DNA from 3 places in the Pseudarthrobacter sp. PvP004 genome. Region 2 is predicted to be linked to each of the others. Evidence: riboswitches for the same ligand, from Rfam matches in the RefSeq annotation. Region 2 holds a riboswitch; each other region holds the start of a gene.
What was found. Region 2 has a riboswitch for cyclic di-AMP ahead of J3A64_RS19960 (hypothetical protein). Riboswitches for the same ligand answer to the same signal wherever they lie in the genome.
Positions count from the first base shown of each region.

Region 1: linked by a shared signal. The riboswitch ahead of J3A64_RS13145 (M23 family metallopeptidase) and the one ahead of J3A64_RS19960 (hypothetical protein) in region 2 are both predicted to bind cyclic di-AMP.
Region 3: linked by a shared signal. The riboswitch ahead of J3A64_RS14250 (hypothetical protein) and the one ahead of J3A64_RS19960 (hypothetical protein) in region 2 are both predicted to bind cyclic di-AMP.

Region 1 covers NZ_JAGINL010000001.1:2,937,895-2,947,576, forward strand. Annotated here, with positions in the region: gene J3A64_RS13145 (M23 family metallopeptidase) at 21-857, opposite strand; cyclic di-AMP (ydaO/yuaA leader) riboswitch at 862-1,102, opposite strand; gene J3A64_RS13150 (metal-dependent transcriptional regulator) at 1,285-1,980, opposite strand; gene serC (phosphoserine transaminase) at 2,274-3,404, shown strand; gene J3A64_RS13160 (MFS transporter) at 3,471-4,778, opposite strand; gene J3A64_RS13165 (DUF3027 domain-containing protein) at 4,822-5,409, opposite strand; gene J3A64_RS13170 (cold-shock protein) at 5,418-5,801, opposite strand; gene J3A64_RS13175 (hypothetical protein) at 6,028-6,243, shown strand; gene J3A64_RS13180 (helicase-associated domain-containing protein) at 6,297-8,762, shown strand; gene J3A64_RS13185 (DNA repair helicase XPB) at 8,806-9,682, shown strand, end outside.
Region 2 covers NZ_JAGINL010000001.1:4,361,751-4,371,432, reverse strand. Annotated here, with positions in the region: gene J3A64_RS19975 (alpha/beta fold hydrolase) at 1-306, shown strand, start outside; gene J3A64_RS24005 (DUF6480 family protein) at 419-682, shown strand; gene J3A64_RS19965 (ATP-dependent DNA ligase) at 686-1,750, opposite strand; cyclic di-AMP (ydaO/yuaA leader) riboswitch at 2,001-2,146, shown strand; gene J3A64_RS19960 (hypothetical protein) at 2,149-3,498, shown strand; gene J3A64_RS19955 (CdaR family transcriptional regulator) at 3,631-4,845, opposite strand; gene ald (alanine dehydrogenase) at 5,054-6,172, shown strand; gene J3A64_RS19945 (hypothetical protein) at 6,240-7,103, opposite strand; gene J3A64_RS19940 (RNA polymerase sigma factor) at 7,100-7,651, opposite strand; gene J3A64_RS19935 (hypothetical protein) at 7,739-8,437, opposite strand; gene J3A64_RS19930 (Gfo/Idh/MocA family oxidoreductase) at 8,623-9,672, opposite strand.
Region 3 covers NZ_JAGINL010000001.1:3,175,865-3,185,546, reverse strand. Annotated here, with positions in the region: gene J3A64_RS14260 (aminotransferase class V-fold PLP-dependent enzyme) at 1-1,375, shown strand, start outside; gene J3A64_RS14255 (dolichyl-phosphate beta-glucosyltransferase) at 1,379-2,470, opposite strand; gene J3A64_RS14250 (hypothetical protein) at 2,682-3,542, opposite strand; cyclic di-AMP (ydaO/yuaA leader) riboswitch at 3,544-3,728, opposite strand; gene J3A64_RS14245 (cell wall metabolism sensor histidine kinase WalK) at 3,838-5,334, opposite strand; gene J3A64_RS14240 (response regulator transcription factor) at 5,356-6,096, opposite strand; gene J3A64_RS14235 (winged helix-turn-helix domain-containing protein) at 6,771-7,637, shown strand; gene J3A64_RS14230 (histidine phosphatase family protein) at 7,882-8,406, shown strand; gene J3A64_RS14225 (hypothetical protein) at 8,455-8,781, opposite strand; gene J3A64_RS14220 (LysR family transcriptional regulator) at 8,908-9,682, opposite strand, start outside.

The sequences.
Region 1 (9,682 bases), 1.4 Mb from region 2:
GAGGCGACCATCGACTGGGATTAGAGCCAGCCCATGGGGTCTACGACTTCACCGTTGACCTGGACCTCGAAGTGGAGGTGGCAACCGGTGGAAGCGCCCGTGGTGCCACTCAGGGCCACGGTGTCGCCGCGGTTCACGGTCTGTCCTACCTGGACGGTGAAGGACGACAGGTGGTTGTACGTGGTTTCGAGGCCATTGCCGTGGTCGACCACCACGCGGTTGCCTCCGCCGTACTCGTGCCATCCGGCGAAAGTGACCTTGCCGGTAGCTGCGGCGTGCACAGCCGTGCCGCACTGGGCTACGAAGTCCTGACCGCGGTGGAAGTCACCGGCACCACCCGTGAGCGGGCTGATGCGGTAACCGAAGGGGGATGCCGTGGTGAGCGTGTCAAGGGGGCTGGCCATGGTGCCAACGGATGAGGCGCGCTGGATGCTTCCAGCAGACTGGGCGCTGAGCAGCTGCTTCAGCTTTCCATCGGGGTCCGCGGCAGTAGCGACTGCGGCGCGGCTGAAGTCGATCTTGGCCGACGCGGCAGCGGAAACCTCGGGCTGGCTGCCGGCGGGGGCGGCGACGGCGAGGGCCGATTCGGTCTGTCCTGATTCCGACGTGGCCATGACGGGGCTTGTAGCCGGCAGGCCGACAGTCAGGGCAAGCCCGGTGGCGGCAAGCGCAACTCCGGCCTTCTGCCCGACGCCGCTGGCAGCAGCGAAGTCGGCAACCTGGCGCAGCGGGCTCTTACGGCGGCGCACCTGACGCTCGGTGTCGCGGGGCCGGATCTCCGTTACGACGGTGGCTGGCCGCAGCTCAGCAGCGGGGCCGGACGCGCGGCGGCGACCCCTGACGTTCTGCGATGTCAAACTCTGTTCCTCTCTCAAAAGCCTGCGAAGTTAGCTGTCGGATTCGGGTCAGAGAGTACAAAGACCCGGTCCGCACGAGGCGCTCACGGCACACAGGTATCCCAAGAGGGACTTGCATACGTGGGCACTTCTGCTGCGGACTTCACCCCAAGGCTGCTTCTTTAGACAGCCGCTTGTGGTTCCCCCGCCTCTGCCAGTGGTGGTGACACACCTGATCCGCTGGCAGAGCTCGGCTCCGGATCAGGTAACGCTTTGGTATCAGCGCTAGTAGATAACTATAGGGGATGAAGGCCTGCGGTAATAAATTCGTTATCAACAGGAGGCCGCTGAGAGAAGGAGGCCTTTATCATCTTTTTCGGAAAACCGCAGGTCACACGCGCGCCGAAGCGGGCAAAGTGAGGTTTGACACGGTGCTTTGGGGCTTCGCTCAGCTGAGTGAGACGAAGACGTGCGCGGCAACTTCCGGAGGCAGCTCCAACGCGCCCTCAATACCGGGGACCCGTACTGAGATGTACTCGCCGACGCGCTCCAGCGAGACACTTGCGCCCGGACGGATTCCGCCTTCGTCCAACTGGGTCAGGAGCTCTGGCTCCACCTGGATGGGCTCCGCGAGGCGGCTGACCACCACACGGGAATCCGCGGCATAGCCGTCCATGGCCTGCAGAAGGTTGACATCGAGCCGTGGGAACGGCTGGCTGGCAAGGCCACCAAGCGCTTCGAGTCCGGGGATGGGGTTGCCATAGGGAGACTCCGTGGGGTGCTCCAGGAGCTCGTAGAGCCGACGCTCCACCCGCTCGCTCATGACGTGCTCCCAGCGACAGGCCTCATCATGCACGTAGGCCCAGTCCAGACCGATCACATCGGCCAGGAGGCGCTCCGCGAGGCGGTGCTTGCGCATGACCTCGGTGGCGCGCTTCCGTCCCACTTCAGTCAGTTCCAGGTGGCGGTCGTTGGACACAATCACCAGGCCATCGCGCTCCATGCGTCCAATGGTCTGGGAAACAGTGGGTCCGGAGTGGCGCAGTCGTTCGGCAATGCGCGCCCGGAGAGCCACAATGTTTTCTTCTTCAAGCTCCAAAATGGTCCGAAGATACATCTCAGTGGTATCGATCAGATCCGTCATCCAGCTCAGCTCTCCTCGAACGCAGTTCCTTGCGTAATCTCCACCGTACCGCGTCCCTAGCAAGGGCGGACGGTGTGCACCGCCGCCCCCTGAACGCCAACCACCAGCCTAGCTTATTTGGAATTACTCTGGATAATTCCGGTCGCATTCGGTGAGCCCGCATTCCACGTAGCGGACTATGACGGCCGCAGGTTCCTGCGCGCGGGCCGTGTCAGGCAGAATTGGGGTGTCGAAGGGGCAGTTGATGCCCCATGCCACCTCCCATCTCTAGCCGACACCCATTGGAGCGCCACGTGAGCGACAACAGCATCACCATTCCCGCCGACCTGCTGCCCAAGGACGGACGCTTCGGCGCTGGACCGTCCAAGGTTCGCCCGGAACAGATCGAAGCGTTGTCTGCCGCATCGACCACCATCCTGGGCACTTCCCACCGCCAGGCTCCGGTCAAGAACCTGGTTGGTTCGGTCCGTGAAGGACTCAGCCAGTTCTTCCGCGCTCCGGAAGGCTATGAAGTGGTCCTCGGCGTGGGCGGCTCCACAGCGTTCTGGGACGTGGCCGCGTTTGGCCTGGTAGAGCAGAAGGCACAGCACCTCTCCTTCGGCGAGTTCGGCTCAAAGTTCGCCGCCGCCACCAACAAGGCACCGTTCCTTGATGCTTCCTCCATCATCAAGTCCGAACCCGGCACCCGCCCGGTGGCACAGGCCGAAGCCGGCGTTGACGTCTACGCCTGGCCCCAGAATGAAACGTCAACCGGCGTGGCCGCCCCCGTCAAGCGCGTCGAGGGGGCTGACGAAGGCGCCCTCGTCCTGGTGGACGCCACCTCGGCAGCCGGCGGGCTGGACGTGGACGTCGCCGAGTCGGACGTCTACTACTTCGCGCCCCAAAAGAACTTCGCTTCCGACGGTGGCCTCTGGCTGGGCCTCTTCTCCCCCGCCGCCCTGGAGCGCGCGGCACGGGTCAAGGCAAGCGGCCGCTGGATCCCGGACTTCCTGGACCTGCAGACCGCCATTGACAACTCCAAGCTGAACCAGACGTACAACACCCCGTCGCTGTCCACCCTGGTGACCTTGGACGCCCAGGTGCAGTGGCTCAACAGCAACGGCGGCCTGGACTTCGCCAGCAAGCGCACGGCAGACTCCGCCAACCGTATCTACTCCTGGGCCGAGGCATCCGAGTACGCAACGCCGTTCGTTGCCAACGCCGAGGACCGCTCCAACGTCATCGCTACGATCGACTTTGACGACTCCATTGACGCCGCAGCCATCGCCAAGGTCCTGCGCGCCAACGGCGTGGTGGACACCGAGCCGTACCGTAAGCTCGGCCGCAACCAGCTGCGCATCGCCACCTTCGTCGCCATCGAGCCGGACGACGTTTCGGCACTGCTCGCGAGCATCGATTACGTTGTGGGCGAGTTGAAGAAGTAGCACCACGGGCTTTGGTCGGCGTCGTGCGGGTAGCTCCCGGACGGCGCCGCCGCTTTTTAAGGTGGGCTATCCGCCCTGCCGGCTTGCGCCGTCGTCGTCCGTATCCGGCCGGGCAAGCAGCGACTCCACCCGGAAGTGCTTCAGTCCGCGGGCCCGGCGGTCAAAGCGGAGCCGCAGCTGCTTGGCGCGGATGATCCACAGCAAACCCACGACGGCGGTGCTGACGCCGGCAACCGCGGCGACGCCAACTGCCCATCGGGGGCCGCCGACGTTGGCCACCAAACCCACCAACGGCGCCCCGATAGGGGTGCCGCCCATGAAGATGGCCATATAGAGGGACATGACCCGCCCGCGCATCACAGCCTCCGTGGTGGATTGCACGTAACCGTTGGCGCTGGTGATCAAAGTCAGGGCGAACAGGCCGCAGGGAACCAGGGCGAGCCCGAAGAGCACAGCATTGGGGGCCAGGGCGGCAAGCGCGCTTGATATGCCGAAGCCGCCAGCGGCGCCGAAGATCAGCCTGAGGCGCGGCCGTCCGCGTCGGGCAGCCAGCAGTGCACCGGTCACGGATCCGATGGCCATGACGGAGTTCAACGCTCCGAACGCACCCGCGTCCATGCCGAATTGGGTTCCCACCATCGCGGCGATGAACAAGGGGAAGTTGAGCCCGAAAGTGCCCACAATGAAGATGGCCACCAGGACCACTTGGATATCCGGCCTGTTCCGGACGTAGCGCAACCCCTCCCGGATGCGCCCCTTCCCCGCCGCCGCACGGGGCTGGACGCGGAGCGATGACGCAGGAATGAGTTTGAGCGCCCACAACATGGCCACGAAGGACACGGTGTTGATGAGGAACACCCAGCCGGGACCCACCACCACCGTCAGCACGCCCGAGACAGCGGGTCCGATCATCCGGGCCACGTTGAAGGAGGCACTGTTGAGGGCCACCGCGTTGGGCAGGTAATCGTCGGTAACCAGCTCGGAGACGAACGTCTGACGGACGGGAGCGTCCAAGGCGGTCACGATTCCCAACATCAAAGCAAAGAGGTAGACGTGCCAGAGTTCGGCGACCCCCAGCAGCACCAGCACACCCAGCCCCGTGCTGAGCAGGGCCATGGCCACCAAAGTGATGAGGAGAAGTTTCCGCCGGCTATAACGGTCAGCCAGCAGCCCCGCCCACGGAGCAAGGAAAAGCTGGGGACCGAGTTGGAGCGCCAGAGTAATGCCCATGGCACCGGCGTCGTGCGCGGTCAGGTGGTCAAAGACCAACCAGTCCTGCGCCGTGCGCTGCATCCACGTGCCGATGTTGGAGATCAGCGCACCGAAGAACCAGATGCGGTAGTTGAGGATTCCGAGTGACCTAAAGGTGGACATCAGCGTCCGCCTTCGATGTGGTCACTCCGGGTTTCCGCAACGCCTATTCAGCCCCGGCTTCGTCGTCGTCGGCGCTTTCGTCGGCGATTTCGGGTTCGTCGGATTCAGCAGCCTCATCAGCCGGTTCAGTGGCCTCGTCTTCGGCCGCCTGCACGGACGCTTCCGTGACATCCTCAACGGTCTCTTCGACCAGCGGCGTCTCATCCTCGGGACGGACGCGTTTGGCCCACGGCACCCATTCAGGAGCCAGGATGGAATCCTCGGAGGGCAACAAACCAAGCTCGCTGACAGTCACGATCTTGGAGCGCGAGTTACGGGTCACCACGGCGTACCACTGCCAGCCGCCGTAGCCGGCGAGCCTGGACTCGAACAGATGGGTGACCACACGGTCCCCCTCCGACTTGGCGCCCAGGTGCGAGCCGACTTCGCCCGGGTTGGCGATGCCTTCAACAGCCTCACGTGCAGTATCGACGGCGGCAGCCAGGAACGCGTCCGGCTTGCCCGTGCGCCACACGGGCAAACCGGCGCGGGGCTTGGCCGCGACGGGCTTCCGCGCGGGGGCGTCCCCGTTTGCAGGAGCCTGGGCAGCGTCAGGGACGGCCTTGGTGTCCTGTGCGGATTCCGATGTCATGGCCGGTCCTAGGCTTCCAGCTCGTCGGCAACCTTGCGCAGTGCCATGCTGATGGCCTTGGCCTTGTTGCCGTCGGGGTATTTGCCTGAAGACAGGGAGCCGGAGAGATTGTCCAGCACGGTGACCAGGTCCTGGACCATCGGCGCGAGGTCCCTGGCGTTCATGCGCTTGGCCTTGGCAATGGACGGCGTCTTCTCCAAGACACGCAGTCCAAGTGCTTGTGCTCCACGGCGGCCGTCGGCCACACCGAATTCCACGCGGGTCCCGGCTTTGAGCTCCGTTACGCCCGCGGGCAGGGACGTCTTGGGCAGGAATACTTCCTGGCCGTCTTCAGCCGCGAGGAATCCGAAGCCTTTTTCCTTGTCATACCACTTGACCTTGCCGGTAGGCACGTAATCAACCTTCTTCGTTCTTGCTTTGGGAGACACGTCGGGCCATTCACCGCATCCACAGTTATCTGCGGGATCGAGGGCGACAGCCCGGTCCGTGTTGGTCTGTTCCTTCAAGGTTATCCTGCCGGACCCCCTATTCCCGCTTTGCCGCGACCACGCGGTACGCGAAGATGACAACAGTTGCTTCCATGAATCGGCTTCGCGTGCTGCTGCTAGCGTTATTGGCATGACTTCCCCGGGTTACCGCCGCCCCATCATGATCATCGCCGCCGTCATTGCCGTCATCTCCCTGGCTGCCGTGGGCACGGTCATGGCTGTCGCATTCAACGGGGGCGTGCCACCGGTGTGGGTAACGTGGGCGGCCCTTTACGGACTTCCCGTAGCCTTCATGCTCGCCGTAGTTCTGGTGCTTGACTCTGTTCGCCAACGCCGCCGGCAGTAACCCACGGCCCCACTGACAGGCACGAGGGGCCCGGGGGCGGTAACGTTGGATTGATGTCCCTGATACGCGCGCTCAGCAAGGAACTCGAAGCGCGCAGCGACGATTCGCTGCGGGCCTTGTTTGCCGCGCGACCGGACCTCATCTCCCCCATGGCGCCTGACTTCCCGGCTTTGGCTGCGAGGGCGAGCGCACGGGTCAGTGTCCAACGTGCCTTGGAACGGTTGAACAAGCCCGAGATGCAGGTCCTGGAAACACTGCACCTGTGCACCAATGCCGATACCGGCCACAGTATTTCCTCGGCCGGGCTGAAGAAGGTCATTGCGGGTTCCACCCTTTCGGCGCTGGACCCCATCCTCGCCAAATTGCAGGATCTGGCCCTGGTACATCGGGCAGATCCGCCCACCGGCTCGCCGGCAACCTCGTCCCGTCAGCGCTTCTACCTTCCGGTGGGCAGCCTCAAAGACGTCATCGGAATCTACCCTGCGGGTCTTGGGCGGAGCTATACAGAACTGGTACGGCTACAACCGGCCTTTGCCCAGCGGGTAGTGCAGTTGGTGGCCGAGCTTCATCAAAGCGGTGCCGGTATCCACCCCGCCAGCACTCCAATGGACGCGGCCCTGGCCTTGCAGCGCTGGACCTCCACTCCGGAGAACCTGCGCGCCATCCTGGCCACGGCACCCGACCGGACGGTGGCCTTGTTGGACAAGTTCGGCAGCTGGGCCATGGGCGCAGTACCCCAGGCGCAGCGCCGGGCTTCGGTCACCCACGAAAGCCATGATGTGGGGCCCATCGACTGGCTGTTGGCGCGGGGTTTGCTGGTCCCTTTGGACGCCGGCCACGTGGAGCTGCCCCACAGCGTGGGCCTTGCCTTGCGTGGTGGTGCAATCGTGGATGATTTCACGCTCGCCCCACCGGTTCCGGAACTCGGCCATACGAGTGCTGCCCTGCGACGCAATGCTGCCATGGGGGCCATCGCCGAGATTTTGCGGCTGGCGGCTGAGCTTTTGTTCGCAGTCCGGGAGCAGCCTCTGGCTACCCTTCGGAGCGGCGGTGTGGGCGTGCGCGAACTGCGGCGTTTGGCAGAGTCCATCCGTTTAGGTGCCCATGAGACGGCCATCCTCCTGGAGTTGTGCGCCATGGCAGGGCTGCTCCGCTTGGACGTGGACAGCTCCACGTGGGTACAGCCACCGTCGCTCGAATGGCTCAACCTGCCCCGGCAGGAACAGTGGCTGTGGCTGGTCAACGCATGGCTGGCAAGCGAGCGGGCACCTTCATTGGTGGGGCAGCCTCTCGCTGGCCCGTCGTCGTCGGCCGCCCATCAAGGCGCGGCAGGCACCACCATCAACGCCTTATCCGCGGAGGCACAACGGCCCGACGCCCCGGTGGTGCGCCGGCGGGTCCTGGAGATCCTGAATGAGCTCACTGTGGAGGCCGCAGCGCCGGACGGGAAGGCGCCCGTCCTGGATGCCAGGGCCGTGCTGCAGCGGGCCGAGTGGGCGCAGCCACGGATGTCCCGCCGGTTCAGTTCCCTGGTGCGCGGCATCCTTGAGGAAGCCACGATCCTTGGCCTGATGGGATCCGGTGCGTTGACGCAGTTGGGTTCGGCCATCGCTGACGGCCAGCCGGAACAAGCCATGACCATCCTCGGCGAACATTTGCCCGCTGCGGTGAACCACATCCTCCTCCAAGCAGATCTCACGGCCGTGGCGCCCGGTTACCTTGCGCCGGAACTCAGCGAGACCTTGCTGTTGATGGCCGACGCCGAGGGGCAGGGCCCGGCGTCGATCTACCGTTTCTCAGCCGCCACCATCCGGAGGGCGCTCGACGCCGGACAGGATGCGGAATCGCTGTTGGCGTTCCTTCGTGAGCATTCCGCCACGGACGTGCCCCAACCTTTGGAGTACCTTGTCCAGGACACCGCGTCCCGGCATGGCCGGCTCCGTATCGGCACGAGTGCCAGCTTCATCCAGAGCGACGACGAAACTGCCATCACCGATCTCCTGCGCGAGGCCCGGACGTCCGTCTTGAGCCTGGTGCGCATCGCCCCCACCGTTCTGACGTCCTCCGCCAGTCCGCGCGAGACTGCGCGTGTCCTTCGCGAGCTGGGACTCTCGCCTGCCGTGCAGGAGGCCGAGCCCGCCGTCGTGCGTTTCAAACGGACCACGGCGGTGCCGGGCAGCGCACGGCCTGTCTACTCGGCGCCCCGAATGGCTCCGCCGGACGACGACGTCGAAGCACAGCTTTCGGTCCTGCGGCAACACCGCGCCGTCCCGGCTGAAGCGGCGGGCGAGGCGTCCACCCAGCTGGGCCTGGAGACACTGCAGACGGCCATCCGGCTCAAACAGGCGGTCACCATGAACGTGGTGGACAGCTTGGGGAATGCCAACACCGAAACCGTTGTTCCTGTATCCGTCTCCGGTGGGCGTGTCAGGGTGTTCGATCCCGCCAAGGACACCGAACGGGTGTTGTCCATCCACCGGATCATCGATGTGGAACCCGCAGGAGAACTGCGTACATGAAAACAGCGCCGTCCCTGAGAACTGCGCAAGTGAGGATTCAACAGTGACCGACGGTCCGCTGATCGTACAAAGTGACAAGACCATCCTGCTGGAGGTCGACCACGAGCTCGCTACCGAGGCACGCCACGCCATCGCCGCGTTCGCCGAGTTGGAGCGCGCCCCGGAACATATGCACAGCTACCGGCTGACGCCGTTGGGTCTCTGGAACGCCCGGGCGGCAGGGCTGGATGCGGAACAGGTGCTGGATACGCTGCTGAAGTACTCGCGCTTTCCCGTGCCGCACGCCTTGCTGATCGATGTGGAAGAGACCATGTCCCGCTATGGCCGGCTGCGGCTTGAGAAGGATCCGCAGCACGGGCTGGTGATGCGGACCGATGACTATCCGGTGCTGGAAGAAGTCATCCGTGCCAAGAAGATCGCTCCCCTGCTGGGGCCGCGGATCGACGGCGAAACGGTGGTGGTGCATTCCTCCCAGCGTGGACAGTTGAAGCAGTTGCTCCTCAAACTTGGGTGGCCCGCTGAGGACCTTGCCGGCTATGTGGACGGGCAACCACACCTGATCATGCTGGACGAAAGCGGCTGGCAGTTGCGCCCTTACCAAAAGCTGGCCACGGAGAACTTCTGGGCCGGCGGCAGCGGCGTCGTCGTGCTTCCCTGCGGTGCGGGAAAGACGCTGGTAGGCGCGGCAGCCATGGCCACGTCCTCCACCACCACACTGATCCTGGTCACCAACACCGTCTCTGCGCGGCAGTGGAAGGACGAATTGCTCAAGCGGACATCGTTGACGGAGGACGAAATCGGCGAGTACTCGGGCGCGGTCAAGGAAGTCCGGCCCGTCACCATCGCCACCTATCAGGTCCTGACCACAAAGCGCGGCGGGCTCTACCCGCACCTGGAACTCGTGGACGGGCATGACTGGG
Region 2 (9,682 bases):
TCCAACTTGATCGTCATGTCCGATTACGTCCGTTGCGGCCCTCGCTGGTACCTCACGGAACTGCCGGTCATGATGAAATACCCCACGGAGAAACGCCTCGCCGGAGTCCAGGTTCCGGTGCTGGTTCTGCGCGGGAGCCGGGACCATGTGGCGGGCCCCGAATGGTCGCTCCGGCTTTCGCGGGCCGTGGCCCAGGGGCGGCTGGTGGAAATCCCGGGCGTCGGGCACGTGGCTCAGCACATGCGTCCCAAGGCTGTGGCGGATGCCATCCGGAGCTTTGTCACCGCCACGACTCCCCACCGCTGAAGGTAAAGTACGACGCCGCCCCATGGCTTGGGTGCCCCTTGTTGGGTCAGCACGTCCCGGCTAGGCTGACGAAGCAAGCACAATAGTAAGCTTGCTTACGAAAGGGCTGATCGTGACCGACAAAAACTCGAATGAAGAAACCCAGGGCTTCGGCGCAACCGGCGCAACCGGGCCTTACGACACCACCTCCGATGCCGACAGCATCCACGACGATCCAGACATGCGCCAGGACGAAGACGATGACCCCGCCGCTTCCGCCAACCCTGATCCCCTCGACGGAAATGTCACAGGCTTGGAGCCGGGCGGCGGCGTGCCTCCGGGCGAAACCCCACCGGCCGAGGGCAGCATGAGCAGCGACCAAGGCCACGAAGAGTAGGGGCTAGGGCAGCCTCAGGATTTCCCCGAGATCGTAGTCGGCAGGCTCTTCCAGTTGCGAGTACGTGCAGCTCTCGGGGGTCCTGTCCGGCCGCCACCTACGGAACTGCGTGGTGTGCCGGAACCTGTCGCCTTCCATGTAGTCGTACTTTACTTCGATCACAAGTTCGGGGCGCAGGGGCACGAAGGAGAAGTCCTTCCCCCCGCTCCACCGGCTTTGGGCGCCGGGCATGCGTGAACCCCCGGCAGCTTCGTCCTGGTTGGCCCACTCACCCCACGGGTGCTCGCTGAGTTCAACCTGGTACGGCTCCAGTTCTGCCACCAAAGCCTCCCTGCGGGCCATAGGGAACGATGCCACCACTCCCACATGATGCAGCCGGCCCGTGTCATCGTGCAGGCCGAGCAACATCGACCCCACAACTTTCGCGGTCTTGTGCCAACGGAATCCCGCCACCACACAGTCTGCCGTGCGCTCATGCTTCGTCTTGAACATCACCCGCTTATTGGGTTGGTAGGCCCCGGTCAACGGCTTGGACAGCACCCCATCCAGTCCCGCGCCTTCCAACTGCACGAACCATTCCTGCGCCCGCTCGAGATCCGTCACCGCGGGCGTCACGTAGACTGGCGGATCGGCCTTGGCGAGCGTACGCTCCAGGATGGCGCGGCGCTCGGAGAACGGCTTGTCCATGAGGTTCTCGTCGCCCAGCGCGAGGATGTCGAACGCAATCATGGACGCCGGGGTCTTCTCGGCGAGCATCCGGACGCGGCTGTCGGCGGGGTGGATCCTTTGCTGGAGTACCTCGAATTCGAGCCTCTTGCCCTCGATCAGGACGATCTCGCCGTCGATCACGCATTTGTCCGGCAGGTTCTTCCTGAGCGCCTCCACCACCTCGGGGAAGTAGCGGGTCATCGGCTTCTCGTTGCGGCTGCCCAGGACGATCTCGTCGCCATCCTTGAAGACGATGGTCCGGAACCCGTCCCATTTGGGCTCGTAGTGCCCAACATCGGGGATTGTCGGAACGGATTTGGCGAGCATGGGCGAGACGGGTGGCATCACAGGCAGGTCCATAGACAATGTCTACCTGCCGGTGCACGCCGAAGCTAGTGTTAGGCCATGGATATCTCGCTCGATCCAGAAGATCCAGCATGAGCTACCTGCCCCGGCGCCAGCCCCGAAGCCTAAGTCATAGAACCCCCTCGCTTGCTCAGACCTACCGCCCGTTACATTAATGTGACTTTACTTTCCGGCTCATGTACCGTCGTAGGGCGACCCGTATCTCCGCTGGGCCGCTTCCGGATTGACGCCGAGCTCTGCCGCAATCCGGGATCCGCCAGACCCGCGGCAGAGACGGGGGACCCAAAAGTTCCCGGACTTACTTCAAGTCCTTGGGGTGAAGCCGCTTAGGCGGCCGGACGGCCTCGTCCGAACCCGACAGCTAACCTCGAAGGCGTTGAGAGGCAACCACCATGTCCCCAACCATGGATCAGCCGCGCCGCGCCCAGACTGAAGGCGAGCGCACCAAGCCAACCGGACGCCGTCGGGCCCAACCCAGCGGATTCCTCACCAGCGCGCAGGCGGACGCCGCGACGCCCGAAAACGCCGTTAAGACAGGCACAACGAACACAGGCACGACGCCGGAACCCGCCACTGCGGCCATGCCCACGGTTGCGATGCCCGCCACTCGTGCGGAGGTTCGTGCGGCCGAGCGGCAGAGGGCAGCCCAGGCTGTGATCGCGCCCGAACTATCGGCCCCCGAAAAGTCCGCGACCGAGCAGCCCGCGCAGGCGGAACCGGCAACTGCGGCGATTCCCGCCGTTGAGGCCGCTCAGGCTGCAGCGCCGGCGTCCACCACACCGGGACCTCCCACCGCGGCCATTCCCATCGTGCCGCCAGCCGCCACGACACAGGGCTCCCAGGAAGACGAGACCTCGGAACCCGCAACCGCAGCTATTCCAGTGGTGCAGCCTGAGACCTCGGAACCCGCAACCGCAGCTATTCCAGTGGTGGCCGCCCGCGCGGAGTCGCCGCGCGGCAAGTCCCCGGCGCAGGTTGCTGCAGCCGCAACGGCCTCGGCGTCCTTGGCCAGCCGCAAGGACGTTCGACAGCCTGCCGCGCGCACAGCAACCAGGTCCAACTTCGGGGCGGGGTCTTCATTTGGCCGCGAACCTCATGCCGCGCTGCGAAAAGCCGCGTCGGTCAAACACATGAGCCAGCGCATGGCCGTGGTTGCCGGTGCCCTTGGCCTCGTGTTGACGGCCGGAACGTTGGGGCAGGCCCTTGAGCTTCCTTTCTTCGGCCAGGAGACCCCGGTCCAGGAAGCCAGTGGCAGCGACGGCCGCACCTCGGCTTCGGCGTCGCCCGCGCCCAGGGCGTCCTACTCCACGGCGTCATCGCCGTCAGCTTCGTCAACAGCAACGGAGACTTCGGAGGCCGGCCAGCCGGCAACGGTGGCGGAAGCACCTCAGGCCGTGTCGCCGTCGTCGACTGCGACCCCCAAGGTATCCCTCGCGGACCCGGTATGGGTTCCTTCAGCCATACCGTCCTCTGTCCCGGCCGCGCCTGGCGCTGCCAGCCCGGTCCCCACGCAGCCGGCTCCTGCGCCGAGCGAGGTGCCGTCGGACACGATCACCACGCCGCCGTCCCCGACGCCGACAACCACGCCGACGCCCACGCCCACTCCGACACCCACACCAACGGAAACTGCAACCCCGACCTCCAAGCCCCGGCCGAGCAAGCCGCAGGCCGCCTCGGCCCCCCAGCCCAGCGAGTCGACTCTTCAGGACATCCTGGATGCAGCCCGGACGGCCCTCAAGTGAGCACCCGGCTGCCCCGTACCTCCACTCATGTGGGATGGCATAGCCGGCACTGCAGCAGCAGCCGGACTGCCACGTTCCGCCGCCGGATGGGGCGCTGGAGCTGCCAGCGTCTGCGGCGCTCGTAAGGACCCTTCAGATGCGCGGCCGCCCCGCCCAGCGCCGCGCCTTCAGGGCCGCATGCAACTCGAGCCGGATCGCGCCACTCAACGGATCAGCACCGATGAGTTGGCGGATCCGGCCGAGCCTGTTGTAGATGCTGCTCCTGTGGAGATGAAGTTTGGCAGCGACGTCCTGAACTGAGCCGTCATTGTCGTACAGCAATTCCAGGACGGGCAGGAGTTCGCCGTTCTTGTCGTGGTCCTCAAGCGTCCGAAAATGCACCGATCCTGTGTCATCCCAGCCGCCGGGCGCCACCAAGCGATCGAAAAGTTGATAGACACCAACAGTCCGGCTGTCCACCAACTCTCCCAAGGGCTGGTCCACTGCAGCCGCCTGCGCAGCAACCTTTGATTGACGGTACGCGCCCGAGAGCTGCCGGATGACTTGGAAGGGTTCGCTGATGCCCAGGATCACCCTGTCCACCTTGCGGCCCGCGCGTTTTGCAAGCTCCAGCTGATAGTGCACCAGTACTTGGGCGTGGTCCGCCCGGCCGCCCGACTCGCGGAACAACACCACCGAATGCGTCTCCGTTCCGGCGCTGAACAGGGCAGCGTTGACGCCGATAGTGGACTGCAAAGCCGCGGAACGGTGCGTCAAGGTAGCGGCAATGGGATCGACGTCGGACCTCGCGCCATCAGGGTCGAGGATGGTCACCAGCTGCCACGGACCGCGGCCCTGGATTTCCTTCCAACCCGCGACGGCGGCCACAGCGTTCGATTCGCCGCCGCAAGCTGAGAGAAACTCCTGTTCACGCCTTCGCCGGAACTCCGATTCAGCCGTATTGGAATCAAGGAGCAAGCCCGCCAACAGGTCCAGCTCGTCACGCACGCCGGGCAACTCAGCGAGTATCGCCGTCGCACTCTGTTCTTCAAGGTCCAGCTGGACCCACAAGTACCCCACGCGGAAACCGCGGACCAAAAGCGGCACGCAGACGCGGCCCAACATGCCGAGTTCATCGTTGGCGGGAACCACGACGGGTCGCACCGCCGTGGCAATGCCGTGAGCGAGCTGCCAGGCGCTGACGTCGCTGGGGACCCGCTTGCTCAGGAGGAAGTTCACCCGGACGCGGTCGGCGTGGGATTGGTTGGAGCTGTAGGCCAGGAGAACGCCGTCGAGGTCCTCCAGGGACAGTCCTCTGCCCAGCTTCAAGGCCACGCGTTCAACGATCTGTTCCACGTCCTGCTGCATCCCGAAAGCGTACCAACAGCAGGCGACACTTGACGCTTCAGTCCTCGACAAATGTCGAGCATTATCGCTGCAGAACCTTGACTTTTCGGGGTTCCGGCGTGCTGGCTGCTCGGAGTCCATGTCGCCTGCCTCACAGCCGGATTTATTCTGGAATCACAGCCCGCAACACATTTTCGGCCGAAGAGGCCGCTAACGATGGAGCCCACAGATGATCATCGGCGTCCCCAAAGAAATCAAGAACAACGAGTTCCGCGTAGCCATCACGGCCGCTGGCGTCCACGAGTTCCGCACCCACGGACACACCGTTCTGGTTGAACGCGGCGCAGGCCTCGGCTCGGGCATCACCGACGAGGAATACTCGATCGCCGGCGCCGAAATCGTCAACGAAGCAGATGACGTGTGGGCCCGCGCGGACATGGTCATGAAGGTCAAGGAACCCATCGCGGCCGAGTACCACCGCTTCCGCAAGGGCCTCATCCTCTTCACCTACCTCCACCTCGCCGCAGAACCCGAACTCACCGCCGAGCTCATCAACTCCGGCGTCACGGCCATCGCCTACGAAACCGTGCAGGAAGGCCGCACCCTTCCGCTGCTCGCCCCGATGTCCGAGGTCGCAGGCCGCCTGTCCGTCGTGGTCGGCGCATCCTCGCTCATGGCTCCGGCCGGCGGCAAGGGTGTCCTCCTGGGCGGCGTACCGGGCGTGCGCCCGGCCAAGGTTGTTGTCCTCGGCGCCGGTGTTGCGGGAACCAACGCCGCCGCCATGGCGCTGGGCCTCGGTGCTGACGTCACTATCATGGACATCAACATCAACCGGCTCCGCGAACTGGATGCCCTGTACCAGGGCCGCCTGAAGACCGTAGCCTCCAACGCCTACGAGATCGAGAAGTCAGTTATCGACGCAGATCTCGTGATCGGCTCCGTCCTGATCCCCGGCGCCAAGGCACCCAAGCTGGTCACCAACGACCTCGTTGCCCGCATGAAGCCGGGCTCGGTTCTGGTGGACATCGCGGTGGACCAGGGCGGCTGCTTCGAGGACACGCACCCCACCACCCACCAGGAACCGACGTACAAGGTCCACAACTCGATCTTCTACTGCGTGGCCAACATGCCCGGCGCTGTTCCGAACACCTCCACGTACGCACTGACCAACGTCACCCTGCGCTACGCCGTGGCACTGGCCAACCTGGGCGTCAAGGCCGCTTTCGACCGCGACCCCGCACTCGCCGCCGGCCTCAACATCGCTGCAGGCCACGTGGCACACCACTCCGTTTCCGAGGCGCACAACCTGCCCCTCGTCAACGACTGGCACACGCTCGTTTCCGCGTAGTTCCAAGGATTAACAAGCGCGACGGCGGGGTGCGGCTTCCACGAGAAGCCGCACCCCGCCGTCGTGGTTAACCCGCGGGGATGCTTGGGTCTGCCGGGAGCGACGGGATGAGCTGCGTCGGAACCGGCACGGGAACACCCGATGGGCCCAGCTTTGAGGGATCAATCTTGGAAGGGTCGATACCCGGCGGTGTCACGGGTAGAGCTGGAGGCGTCGGGATAACGCCGTTGCCGGGGTCCTTCTGCGCCGGTGCCTTGGGCGTGTGCGGCGACGCGCCACCGGGCCCCGGCTGAGGAGCGGGAACGGCGGGGTTGCCCGGCGCGTCCGGCGTAGGCTGCGGCTCCGCCGGAACAGGAGCTTGCTGCGGCTCTTCCCGGACAGGCAACGGCCCGGGGGTGGTGCCGGCGGGTGCACCGGGCTGGGGAGCACTACCGGAACCCGGGCTCAGCTGCGAGACCACGGAACCGATCGCTGCCCCGAGATGCTGGAAGGCCCCCGGCAGGCCGCCCTCGGAAGCGACGGCAGCCGTAGCACCGCCGGCCAAGGACACAGCAACAGCGAGACCCGCGATGGCCGTGCGGCGCTTCTTCCGACGCCGGGCGGCAAGTTCGTCTACGGGCGCGGGTTCCGGGGCTACCGTGGCGAGTACCGCCGTCGGTGCATCCGACACCGCGGACGGGCCGTCCGCCGTCGTGATGTGCTGGGTGGCAGTGATCCCCTGGGGGGCAGCTATTTGCTGGGTGGCAGCGGCCGGGCCGCCGACCATGAGCGCGCGAACAGCCTCGGACGGCAGAGGGGCAGTGCCCGCCAGGGATCGGAGCTCAAGTAATTCAGTGCGCAGCTCGGCGTCGTCCGCGAGTCCGGCATCGGCCAGCAGGTGGTCGATTGCCCGCTGGTCACTGAGTCCGCGGGGCGCAAATTGTTCGCTCATGATGTGCCGTTCCTTAGTAGTGCACGCTTCTTCAGTGCACTCAATGCCCTGCGCTGCAGTTGTTTGACGGCGCCTTGGGATTTGCCCATGATCGCCGCGGTATCTTCCACTGAGACATCGGCTACGACCCGGAGGGCCAAGACCTCCCGATAATCGTCGGGGAGGTCATCCAGAATCTCCGTGACTCCCAAGCCGGCGACCCGCCCGAACGCCTGGTCCTCCGCCGATGGCGCCCGCCGAGCGTCCAAGTCCGCTTCATACGGCGTGGAGTCGGGCGTTCGTTCCCGTTTGCGATAGTGATCCACCATCCGGGCGTGGGCTATGGAGAACAACAGGGTCTTTGCTCCTTGGAGCCCGCCATGCAGCGTTTCCAGCTTTGGGTACAGGGCCAGGAATACGTCCTGCGTCACGGCTTCGGGGTCGTCCACGCCGCGTGCCCGGAGGTAACCAAACACCGGTCCGGCGAAGTTATTGTAGGCAGCCGTGAAGAGCAGGGCGGGATCGTCCTGATCCGCCTGCACGTATTCATCAGCCAAAGGGTCAAGCACCCGTGGATGTCTCCGTCCCACATTACGTAGCGGGGCTCCTTGTCCTAAGCCAAGGAGCCCCGCCCTTAAACCGTAACCGCTGCTTGCTTAGCGGACAGAATCGAGAGACGCGCCGGGAACAGCCGGAACCTGCGTCGGCAGCTCAGGCGTCGCTGGAACGGCAGGCACCGCGGGGACAGCCGGCGTTGCGGGCACGGCGGGTACTGCGGGTACAGCCGGAACAGCAGGCGTTGCGGGCAGTTCGGAGGTTACGGCGGCGTCTGCGTCGGCCTCTGCCTTGGCGGAGCCGTCAGCCTTCAGGCCGGCGGCGTTACCGGCTTCGACCACGGCTTCGCAGTGCGCCTCCACCTTGGCTTCGCCACCGGCAGCGATGGTCAAGGACTCGAAGCCCGGGACCTTCGCATCGGACTTCAAGCCGCCATTGAGGAAAGCGGTGCAGAGGCCAAACGCCTCCGGAGACGTGGCGTCTTCAACTGCCGCCTTGGCATCGGACACAGCGTCCGTGGCCTTCGCCTGGCCGGCCTCGGCAGCCTCAGTTGCAGTGGACTGCGCGGTCTCGACGGCGTCAGTCGCCTTGGTCTTGGCGGTTTCGGCTGCGTCGGCTGCCTCAGCGGCCTTCTCAGCAACCGGAGCCGGCGCGCCAACGAAGTCGTGAGCGGTCTGCTGGATCCCGGCGGGAAGTGCGCCGTTGAAGGCAGCGACACCGGTTCCGCCGGCAGCTACAGCTCCGGCAGCCAGGACGCCCGCGGCGACTTTGCTGGTGGCAAGGACAGTGAACAAGGACATGAAACCCTCCGACAAACGATTTTGGGATTGCCCCGGCCGCGGTTGGGTCGCGACCGGATGATCAGCGTGCGGACGTGGCCCGCACTCCCCTTACATCGTTCGCGGCACCGGCGAGGTTACGCGTTGTCCTGAAATTCTTTTTTGCCGGGTTTCATCGCCGACGAATGTGGGTGTCGCTCACGAATCTAAGCGGCCAGCGCCCTGGCTTGTTCAATCAGCGTCAGCACCGCAACGGAGTCGGCTGGATCCACCGGCGCCGGAAGCGCGGAGGCGGTGCCGCCGTCGTCGAGTTTTTCAGCGAGAATACGGTAGAACTCAGGGTACGCACCGCGCTCGGTGGGGATGGTGATGCGCTGCCCGTTTACCTCAAGGGTGCCGTGGTTTTGGGGAGGTTCGACGCCGTACTCCGCGTCTGTCGGAAGGCCGCCACCCAGCACATAGGGCTCCTGCGGGTCGGTGCCGAATTTCACGAAGCCGCCCTCTGTGCCGAGGATGCGGAAGCGTGGGCCAGGGAGGTGGCTGTTGAGGTTGATGGTGACATGGCTGACCACACCCGACTCGTGCCGGAGCACAAGAAAGACGTCGTCGTCGGCGCTTTCCTGAGGACGCCGAGCCTGTATTTCCGCGAAGGTGACGGTAGCCGGCCCAAAGAACCGGAGAGTGAGATCGAGGACGTGGGTGCCGAGGTCGAACAGGACACCGCCGCCGTCTTTGGCCGTGGCGCTGGCTTTCCAGGCCTTGGAAATCTCCGGCGCCCAGCGTTCCATGCCCACCTCAAACCGGGTCACGGTTCCCAGCGTCCCGTCGTCGAGCAGTTTCTTCACCGTCAGCGAGTCACCATCCCACCGCCGGTTTTGGTAGACAGTGAGGACACGCCCCAGTTTTGCCGCCAGCTGGATCAGTTCCTCGCCCTCGGCGCTGCGCACCGTGAACGGTTTATCCACGACGACGTCGAGCCCGGCTTCCAGCGCAGCTTTCGCAAGGGGGAAATGGGTGGCGGGCGGCGTGCCCAGAACGATCAGGTCCAACGTGTCAGCGAGGGCCAGGATGTCCTCCGGGGTGTTGACGATGGTGGCTTCCGGGTAGCGATCTTTCGCTTTCACCTGCCTCCCGGCGTCCGACGTTGCGATGACGGCAAGCTCATAAGCAGGGTTGCTCGCGATGAAGGGGGCGTGGAAGACGCTGCCCGACAGGCCAAAACCTGCGACGGCGGTACGGATCGGATCGGAAGTCATGTGCCTAGGC
Region 3 (9,682 bases), 1.2 Mb from region 2:
GGCGTACAGTGCTGCATTGAAGCGGGCCATGGTGCACGCGACGGACTGGTTGGCGTCGGTTCCCGACCGCCCCGTCCGTCCCGCGGTCGACGCCGATCAGGTGGCCGCGAGCTTGGCATCGATCCTCCCGGACGGGCCAACTGAAGCCGCTGATGTGGTGGACGAGCTTGCCACCCTGGCCGAACCGGGCTTGATGGCCATCCAGTCCGGACGGTTCTACGGGTGGGTCATGGGTGGAACCCTGCCCGCCGCCATGGCCGCCGACTGGCTGGTTTCGGCATGGGACCAGAACACCGGACTCCGCTTCGCCACTCCGGCTGCGGCTGCCATCGAAGAATCCGCCGCCGCCTGGCTTCTTGACCTCCTGCACCTGCCCGCAACCTCCGACGTCGGCTTCACCACCGGGGCCACCACCGCGAACTTCGTGGGACTGGCCGCTGGCCGCCAATACCTTATGGATCAGGCGGGCTGGGATCTTCAGTCCTTGGGCCTCTCGGGTGCTCCGCGCATCACCACCTTCGCGGGACGGGAGCGGCACGCGGCCGTTGACCTGGCGCTCCGGTATCTCGGGTTGGGGGCCTGCGTTCCAGTGGACGCTGATGAGCAGGGTCGCATTCTGCCCGAGGCACTGGCGGCTGCCCTGGATGAGCAACCCGGGCCATCGTTGGTCTGCCTGCAAGCGGGTAACCTGCACTCCGGCGCCTTTGACCCCATGAAGGAAGCTGTGGCCGTTGCCCATGAACGCGGGGCATGGGTGCACGTGGATGGTGCTTTTGGTTTGTGGGCGGCCGTCAGCCCAACGTTGCGGGAACGGCTGGCTGGTGTTGAGGGCGCCGACTCCTGGGCTACCGATGCACACAAAACACTCAATGTTCCCTACGACTGCGGCTTGGCGATCGTTGCGAGCCCGGAAGCACTTCGCCGGGCGTTCAGCATCCACACGAGCTACTTCATCGCAACGGACGCCGGACCGGGGGACCCTTTCGAGAAGGTTCCCGAGTTGTCGCGCCGCGCCCGCGGCATTCCCGTGTGGGCCGCCCTCAGGCAGTTGGGCCGCCATGGAGTGATCGCCATGGTTGAGCGGCTTGCGGCGAACGCCCGTGCGTTGGCTGAGGGCCTCGCGGCAATCCCGGGCGTCGAGGTCCTCAATGATGTCGTCTTTACGCAGGTCTCGGTGAGCTTCGGCAGCGACGACCGCACGCACCGCGTCACGCAACGGCTCATGGCCGAGGGCGCGGTGTGGATGTCGGGCTCGGCCTGGCGCGGCCGGGAGATCCTGCGGATCTCGGTCAGCAACTGGTCAACGGACGCGGGGGATGTTGCAGCGTCCATCGCAGCGGTCCGGCGTGCGGTGGAGGCCGAACCGGAGGCGTAGCGCTCAGAAGTTGCTTCCCCGCATCACGTAACGCCGGAACGGGCGCGTTACCCAAGTGGTGAGCAGCAACGCCACGACGCTCGCCATCCAAGGGTCCGTGGCGTTGCGGACCAGAAGGAAGACCACAGCGTAGGCCAAGGTCCACGTCAAGGTCCGGAACACGCCCCGGGACAGACTGCCCCTCAACGTCGCTTTCACTCCCAGTTCACGCCGAAGCTCGTGGATCGGAATGCGGCGCAGGTTTCGGTTCAGGCGCGCCATACCGCGCAGGTCGGCCAGGGCGGTTCGTACGACGTCGACACGGGAGTCAGCGTCGTCGGTCCAGTCGACGGGTACTTCATGGACGCGCAGACCACAGCGTTCAGCGATCACCAGAAGTTCGGTATCGAAGAACCACGAGTCGTCCGTGGTGTGGGGGAGGAGGCTGTGCGCTACGTCGGCGCGGACGGCCTTGAAGCCGCACTGGGCGTCGGAAAAACGAGCCCCCAAGACCGTCCGCAGGAGCGAGGTGTAGCTGCGCGAAATGAACTCACGATGCGGACTGCGGGTGACACGGGAACCCGGTGCCAGACGCGTGCCGATGGCGAGGTCCGAGTGGCCGGAGATCAGCGGTGCCACAAGGGGCGCCAGCGCGGAGAGGTCCGTGGACAGATCCGCTTCCGTGTAGGCAAGAACAGGTGACGGCGACGACTGCCAGACCTGGCGGAGAGCGTTCCCGCGTCCCCTCTCTTGGAACCGGACCACCGTCAATTCAGGGAGTTCACGGGCAAGGCGCTCGGCAATCCTCAGCGTGCTGTCTGTGCTGGCGTTGTCCGCCACGGTGATCCGGAACGTGTGCGGAAAGGACCTCGTCAGATGCCCGTGCAGCTGGCGGAGGTTGTGTTCCAGGCGCGCTTCCTCGTTGTAGACAGGGACGGTGAGGTCCAGGACGGGAACCACAACACTGGTGTCAACGGGGAGACGCCGGGGCTGGGGGCTCGGACCCGTCTGGCCTTGGAGGAGAGCCGGGTGACCAGTGGGCAACGCCGCGCCACGCAAGCGAGCCGAATGAGTCCTTCGTGCCAAAGCGCTGGTGGTGGGACCTGTGAGCGTCATGTATCCAGCATGGGACCGCCGATTATGAACGCTTTAGGCGGTAGCTGTGACCTCACTGTGAACCACGTGCTGGAGCTGTGAACCACGTGCTGGAGCTGTGAACCATGCGCCACAGCTGTGAAACGGCAAAAGCCGCGCCCGCTCCCGCCATTCGCTCCAGTTGGTACTGGTGCAAACGGCGGCAACGGGCGCGGCGATCAAGCGGCTCGGCTTAGTACCAGTTGTTGGCCAAGTGGAAGCCCAGAGCGGCGGACGGGGATCCGTAACGCTCCTTGATGTAGTTCAGGCCCCACTTGATCTGGGTCTGGTAGTTGGTTTCCCAGTCAGCGCCGGCAGTGGCCATCTTGGAGGCCGGCAGGGACTGGACAATGCCATAGGCGCCGCTGGAAGCGTTCATCGCCGTGGTCTTCCAGTTGGATTCCTTCTCCCACAGCGTGTTCAGGGCAGCCATTTCACCGGCGCCCCAGCCGTAGTTGCCCAGGATGCTGAGTGCATAGGCCTTGGCAGCAGCGGGGTCGTCAACAGCCTTGGGTGCTGCAGCAGCTGCTGCGGCTTCCGCGGCGGCGGCAGCAGCTGCGTCGGCTGCTTGCTTGGCGGCAGCGTCAGCAGCAGCCTTCTCAGCAGCAACCTGTGCGGCGGCCTGATCGGCGGCAGCCTTCTCAGCAGCAGCCTGTGCGGCGGCGGCCTGGTCTGCGGCAGCCTTCTCGGCAGCGGCCTTCTCAGCGGCTGCCTTGGCAGCAGCGTCAGCAGCGGCCCTGTCAGTTGCGCCCTTTTCGGCGGCAGCATTCAGGGAAGCGGAGATCTCAGCCGACTTGTTGGAGTTGACCTGGGCGCTCGCTTGGGTTCCGGCTACGCGGCTTGCCTCGGGGAGGGTCAGTGCGGCGTTGGCGGCGGTTCCGAGCGATGCAACGCCCAGTGCAGCTGCCACGACACCGGCTACGACGGACATGCGGTGGCCGGACTTACCCTGGCGGGCTGCGTTCTTGAGGACGGACTGCGACTTGGTGAGCGGTGCGTTGTTCTCGTCGCGGCGACGCGCGGAAGGGCGCGTCTGATCGTTAAATTCAGACATGTGATTACCTCTCAGCGCCTGCGGAGTTAGCTGTCGGGTTCGGATGAGGTCATCCGGCCGCGCATCACGCTGCGGCTTCACCCCAAGGGCCGGCAAAAAGCCTGGCCCGGAGACTCTGGGTCCCCCGTCTCTGCCTCGGAGAAAGAACGGACTCCGGGAAGTGGCAGAGCTCGGCGCATCCCGGATGTGGGCCTGCTAGGGGCGACCCACCCTTTCGACGGTACAGGAGGTTTCCGCAGAAGTCACATTTAGGTAACAGAGATCACGACGCCGGTGAGTCGCCTTGCCCGATTCGTTACAGGCCTTCGGTGCTCACCGTGGGAAGTCGAAGGGCGAACTCCGTGCGCCCCGGCCGTGAGGTCACTTCCACGCTACCGCCGTGAGCTGAAACAATGGATTCCACAATGGACAGGCCGAGTCCGGAGGTGCCTTCAGAGCCCGATCGTGCGGCGTCGGCGCGGGCAAATCGCGAGAAAATCCGGCCCTGGAAATCTTCCGGAATGCCGGGGCCGTTGTCCGTCACGCTGACCACGGCGCTGCCATCGGCGGAGAGCATGACGCCGGTGACCACAGTGGTGCCGGGGTCGGTGTGTTTGCGGGCGTTGGACAGCAGGTTCGCCAGCACCTGATGCAGTTGCGTGGCGTCGCCGCGGACCGTGATGGGCTCGTCCGGGAGCTGGAGCTGCCAGATGTGATCGGGTGCCATGACTTTCTCGTCACTGACCGTCTCGATCACCAACTGAGTGAGGTCCACATCCTCAACTTTCACGGGTTGGCCCTCGTCCAACCGCGCCAACAGCAGCAGGTCCTCCACCAACGTGGTCATGCGCTCGGACTGGCTTTGGACGCGAGCCAGCGACTTCCGGCCGTCTTCGGTGAAGTTCTCGGTCATCCTCAGCAGCTCGGTATAGCCCCGGATGGCGGTCAGGGGAGTCCGCAGCTCGTGCGAGGCATCGGCCACGAACTGACGCACCTTCGTTTCGCTTTCCTGGCGGGCTTCCAAAGCGCTGGAGACGTTGTTCAGCATTTGGTTCAAGGCATAGCCGACACTGCCCACTTCCGTCCCGGGATGAGAAGCCGACGGCGGTACGCGCACCGCAAGTGCCACCTCACCGGCGTCGAGAGGCAGCCGCGAAACCTTCGTGGCCACTTCGGAGAGCTGCTCCAGCGGACGCATGGTGCGGCGGATGATCACGGTGCCGGCCAGGCCGATCACCACCAGGCCGCCCAGCGAAACCAGCACCATGGTCCACACGAGCGAGGCCTCCGCACTCTGTTTGTCCGCCAGCGGCAGGCCCGTCACAATCACGTCGCCGTACGCGGTTTCGACCGCTACCAGACGGTAGTCGCCGTTGGACAGGGAACGGTCCACTGGCCCGTTGTCCCTGGGGAGCGAGAGCAGCACCTGCTCGTCGTCGGCCGAGAGCGAGACGCGGTTACCTTGGGCATCGATCAAACCGGAGCTACGCACGGTTGAGCCGTTGATCCTCGCGTTGAGCGTGCCAGCCGCTTGGCCGCGCGCCTCCAGCGGATCAGGCCTTCCGGAGGGTGACGGAAAGTTCGACGGCGGCCTGCCGAAGTCATTCGCGCGGCTGGACGCCTGTTCCAGCTGCCTGTCGAGCTGCTTGTTGAAGACCATGTCCATGGACGCGTAGCTGACCACTCCCACGGCAGAGCAAATGGCGACCAGCAGGGCCATGGCCACCAGGACCAATCTGGTGCGCAGGTGCCACGTGGAGGGGTTGAGCCAGCTGCGCTGTGTCTGTAAGGCCGCACCTGACCTTTTGGCCACTCCTGAAAGTGTGCTCAACGCCTAGTCCGCGGGCTTGATGACGTATCCGGCACCGCGGATGGTGTGGATCATGGGCGGGTGGTTCGCTTCGATCTTCTTGCGAAGGTAGGAAATGTAGAGCTCCACGATGTTGGCCTGGCCGCCGAAGTCGTAGTCCCACACGCGGTCCAGGATCTGGGCCTTGCTGACCACTCGTTTGGGGTTTTCCATGAGGTATCGCAGGAGCTCGAACTGGGTGGCGGTGAGGGAGATGTCTTCGCCGCCGCGGGTTACTTCCCGGGTGTCTACGTTGAGGGTGAGGTCACCCACCACCAGCTCGGCAGTGTCCATGGCGGCCACCCCGGAACGTTGGACCAGGCGGTGAAGGCGCAGGAGCACTTCCTCCATGCTGAAGGGCTTGGTGACGTAGTCGTCCCCGCCGGCAGCCAAACCGACAATGCGGTCCTGCACGGCGTCCTTGGCGGTAAGGAACAGGGCCGGAACTTCCGGGGCGAAGGTGCGGATGCGGTTGAGGACCTCCACGCCGTCGAAGCCGGGGAGCATGACGTCGAGGACCAGCACGTCCGGCCTGAAGTCCTTGGCCAGCTTTACTGCCCCCGGACCGTCGCCGGCTACCGCCACGGACCACCCCGCCATGCGCAGGCCCATGCTCATGAGCTCGGCAAGGCTGGGTTCGTCGTCCACCACCAGGGCGCGGATCGGTGAGCCGTCCGGGTGGGACAGCTGGGGAAGGTTGTTGGTCATGGAGTGCGAGGAGGCCATGAGACAACTCTCCGTTCTGCCGGTAAGCCAGCGCTATGCCCGTCCTGTGAGGACGCTGTGAACTCCACCCTAGCGAGGTGGGAGTGCAGGGCCACGTAAGTCGGCGGCGGAACTTTATCTCCCGATTCCCTCTGTTTTCTACAGCTTGTAGCAGATTCCGGGCAGAAAATCGGCGAGAAAAGCAGCCTGCGATTGGACAACAAGTGTTTCAGATCGTGAGATTCCGCTTGAGGGGAGTTCACTGCAACAGAGGTGCTCAAAATGCCAGAAGAGTCGAAGAAAATTCAGCAGGGGAGCAATAATCCCTACTTCACCCGAATGAAATGGCGTTCATTTATGACGCCTACGGAATTGTGATTTGCAACACAATAGACGTCTACGTCTCAAAATGTGGACGTTTCCGCGCTTTGTTACTTGCGTGTTGCCATTGTTACGTTGCACACTTCCAATGTGAACAAGAACTCAACAGCACCTGCAGCCGCAGCAACCTGGCCCAGCACACCCGCTGGCCATGATGACCGCTGTTGTCGAATGCAAGCCTAACTTTCCACCCCAAGAAGTTTCAGGCATTCGCCCCCTTGCCCAGCGTTGGGCGCCCCTCCCCAAACTCATTGCGGGGACAACCAGCATTCGAAGCCGCGATGACGGCTATTCACTTTTGAGGTAAGCACTCCATGTCAGTTGCATCTGGATACGTCCACATCTCCGTCCGTAACGCCAACAAGGCCGCGTCAAACGCAGGGCTTCGCCCCGGCTTCGGCAACCGTCCCGGCTACTCTCCCGCTCCACAAGGAGCCGGGCAGCAGGCTCCCGGATACGTGCCGCAGGGCTACAACCCCAACTCCTACGGCCAGTTGCGCGCAGTCCCCACAGCAGAGCCGGCGCCCATGACGGCGCCCACCCCTGTGATTGCCCAGTCGGACAAGCTCCGCCCCGTTGCCAACGACAACGTAGCCCGCGGGTTTGTCCTCTACATGGGCATTGACGAAGAAACCGCAGCCGCTGCAGGAACGTCCATCGCCAAGCTCGCCCAGGAAATCCGGGCATACGCTCAGTCCCTCGTGACCGGCGCGGAGAGCTACGCCGCCGTCGCAGTTGCCCCCGCCGGGGCACCCGGCTCGGCACTCGACGTCGTGCGTTCCACCTTCGGTGACCCCACCGTTGCCGCACGCCAGCGCACCGAGGCCGCACGTCCGGCGCCGCAGCAGGAATCCCGTCCGTCCGGCGTGCTGATCGACCTCGCACGCCGCGAAGTGCACCTCGACGGCGAATCCCTGAACCTGACGTTCAAGGAATTCGAACTCCTCAACTACCTCGTCGAGAACGGCACCCGCACCGTGGGCCGCGACGAACTCCTTGAGGGCCTGTGGCGCAACGCCGAAGAGGTGCCCAACGAGCGCACCATCGACGTCCACATCCGCCGCCTCCGTTCCAAGCTCGGCCGCCTTGCCAACACCGTCCGTACGGTCCGAGGCCAGGGCTACCGCTTCTACGAGCACCCCGAAGTTATTGTTTGGGCAGCACCCGAATACTCGATCTAGTCTCAGCACATAGCGCCCGTCTCCCGTGAGGAGGCGGGCGCTTTCGCTTTGGCGGGACGATCCCGCGGCAGGGCTGCGTGCCGCCACCACCCACATTGGCCGCGGAACCCGCTCAACACACCCGCTGCGCCGCGTGTCTGGGGTGCTGGGAAGTCAAAGTTGGTGACGGCGGACCGGCTGCTCTCTTCCAAAGAAGGTCGGGAAGCCCCGGGCCGAAGAGAACGTGGGCGGATAGGGTTGGGGTATGAGTGACCATCACATTAAGCGCCTGGTGATCATGCGGCATGCCAAGGCAGATTGGCCCATGGGCGTGCCTGATCATGAGCGTCCCTTGGAGGAGCGCGGGCACCGGGAAGCTCCGCTGGCCGGAAAATGGTTGCTCAAGCACGGCGTGGTTCCCGATTTCATTCTGTGCTCGTCAGCGTTGAGGACCCGGCAGACCTGCACCTGGGTGTGCGATGAGTTGGGGGACAAAGCTCCGACGCCCAAACTCGAGGACGGCCTGTACTCCGCCTCGGCCAACCGCATGTTGACGGTCATCAACCATGTTCCGGACACCGTGACCACGCTGATGGTGATCTCGCATATGCCCGGAGTCCAGGATCTGGCCATGCATTTGGCTTCCCGCGATTCGGACCACGACGCTTACATGGACGCCGCTACCAGTTACCCAACGAGTGCGTTGACGGTCATGGAAACGGAAAAATCGTGGGCTGAGCTTGATGGGCAGGACGCGCGGCTGACGCACTTCAAGGTGCCCCGCCACTAACCCAAACTGGCTGGCATTAGTGGTTGTTTTCAGGGCTCAGAACAATCACTATTGCGAGTTGCTTGGGTCCCCGTAGGCCAGCTGCGGCATGCACATGCAGCGGATCTCGAACACCGGCAGGCCCGCCGCTTCTTCGCCGTGCCCTGTTGCGATCAGGTATTCGCCGTCGAACATGTACACCGGCAACTGCGGCGCCATGTACTCGTTGTAGCGGCTTGGGTACACCCACTGACCACGGATGTCGAAAGCGGGAAGCGCATAGGGATCCCGCCGGTTATGAGCGCTCGGATACAGTGCGTCGTCGATCATGATGTAGCTGGCCAAGCCATACGTGTGATGGTGGTTCATGTCCGTGGGAAAGAGGATTGCTTCCACAGTTGGGCCCCTTCAAAGATTTCGACGACTGCACCCCGAGCGGCGCAGATAGCTAGGTAAGGTTAGCCTAAGCTAACGACTCTCCGGTCGTCGAATGTTCCACTGTGTGACCTTGATCGCTCCTGGTCAGCCCTGCGGCAGGGGTAATTCGGCCGCTATTTCGCGCAGCATGCTCACAGCTAAGCGAATGTTGGGGCTGGCCGTCATGGTTTTCCGGTACACCACGCCCACGGACCGTTGCTGCACAGGCCGGATCACCGGAATGGCAACCACGCCGGCGGGAAGCGGAGGCCTGCCGAGCCTCGGAACGAGTGCCACGGCCACGCCCTGTTCCACCATGGCGATGTGGGTGGAGAAATCGGGATCGTAAACGCGGATATCGGGGACCTTGCCCAGCCCGGCGAAGATCTGCAGCAATGCTTCGTTGCAGATGGCTCCTGCCGGGGTGCTGATCCAGGTTTCGTCCAGCAAATCTTCACGCTCGACGGCGGCGCGTCCGGAAAGTGCGTGGGTGCTGTTGACGAGGACATCGGCTTGGTCGATGCACAGGTCCTCATGCACCAGGTTCTCCGGGATCACCAGGGGCACGGAGTTCCAGTTGTGGACCACCGCGAGTTCTGCTTCGCCTGAGGCCACCCTGTGGACCGCCTCGCGGGGGTCCTCGGCCAGAACGGTGACCTCCAGGGCGGAGTGGGCAGCGGCCATGCGCCCCAGCATGGGTCCCACCAAGCCGCGGCAAGCCGTGGAAAACGCAACGAGCCGCAGGAGTCCCGAAGGTTTCGCTGGGTCGGCGAGCAGGGTGGCCTGCAGCTCTTCAAGCTCGCCCATGATCCTCCGGCCATAGCCGGCCAAGGCCAAACCCCGCTCGGTGAGGAGTACCCCGCGGCCATTGCGTTCCAGC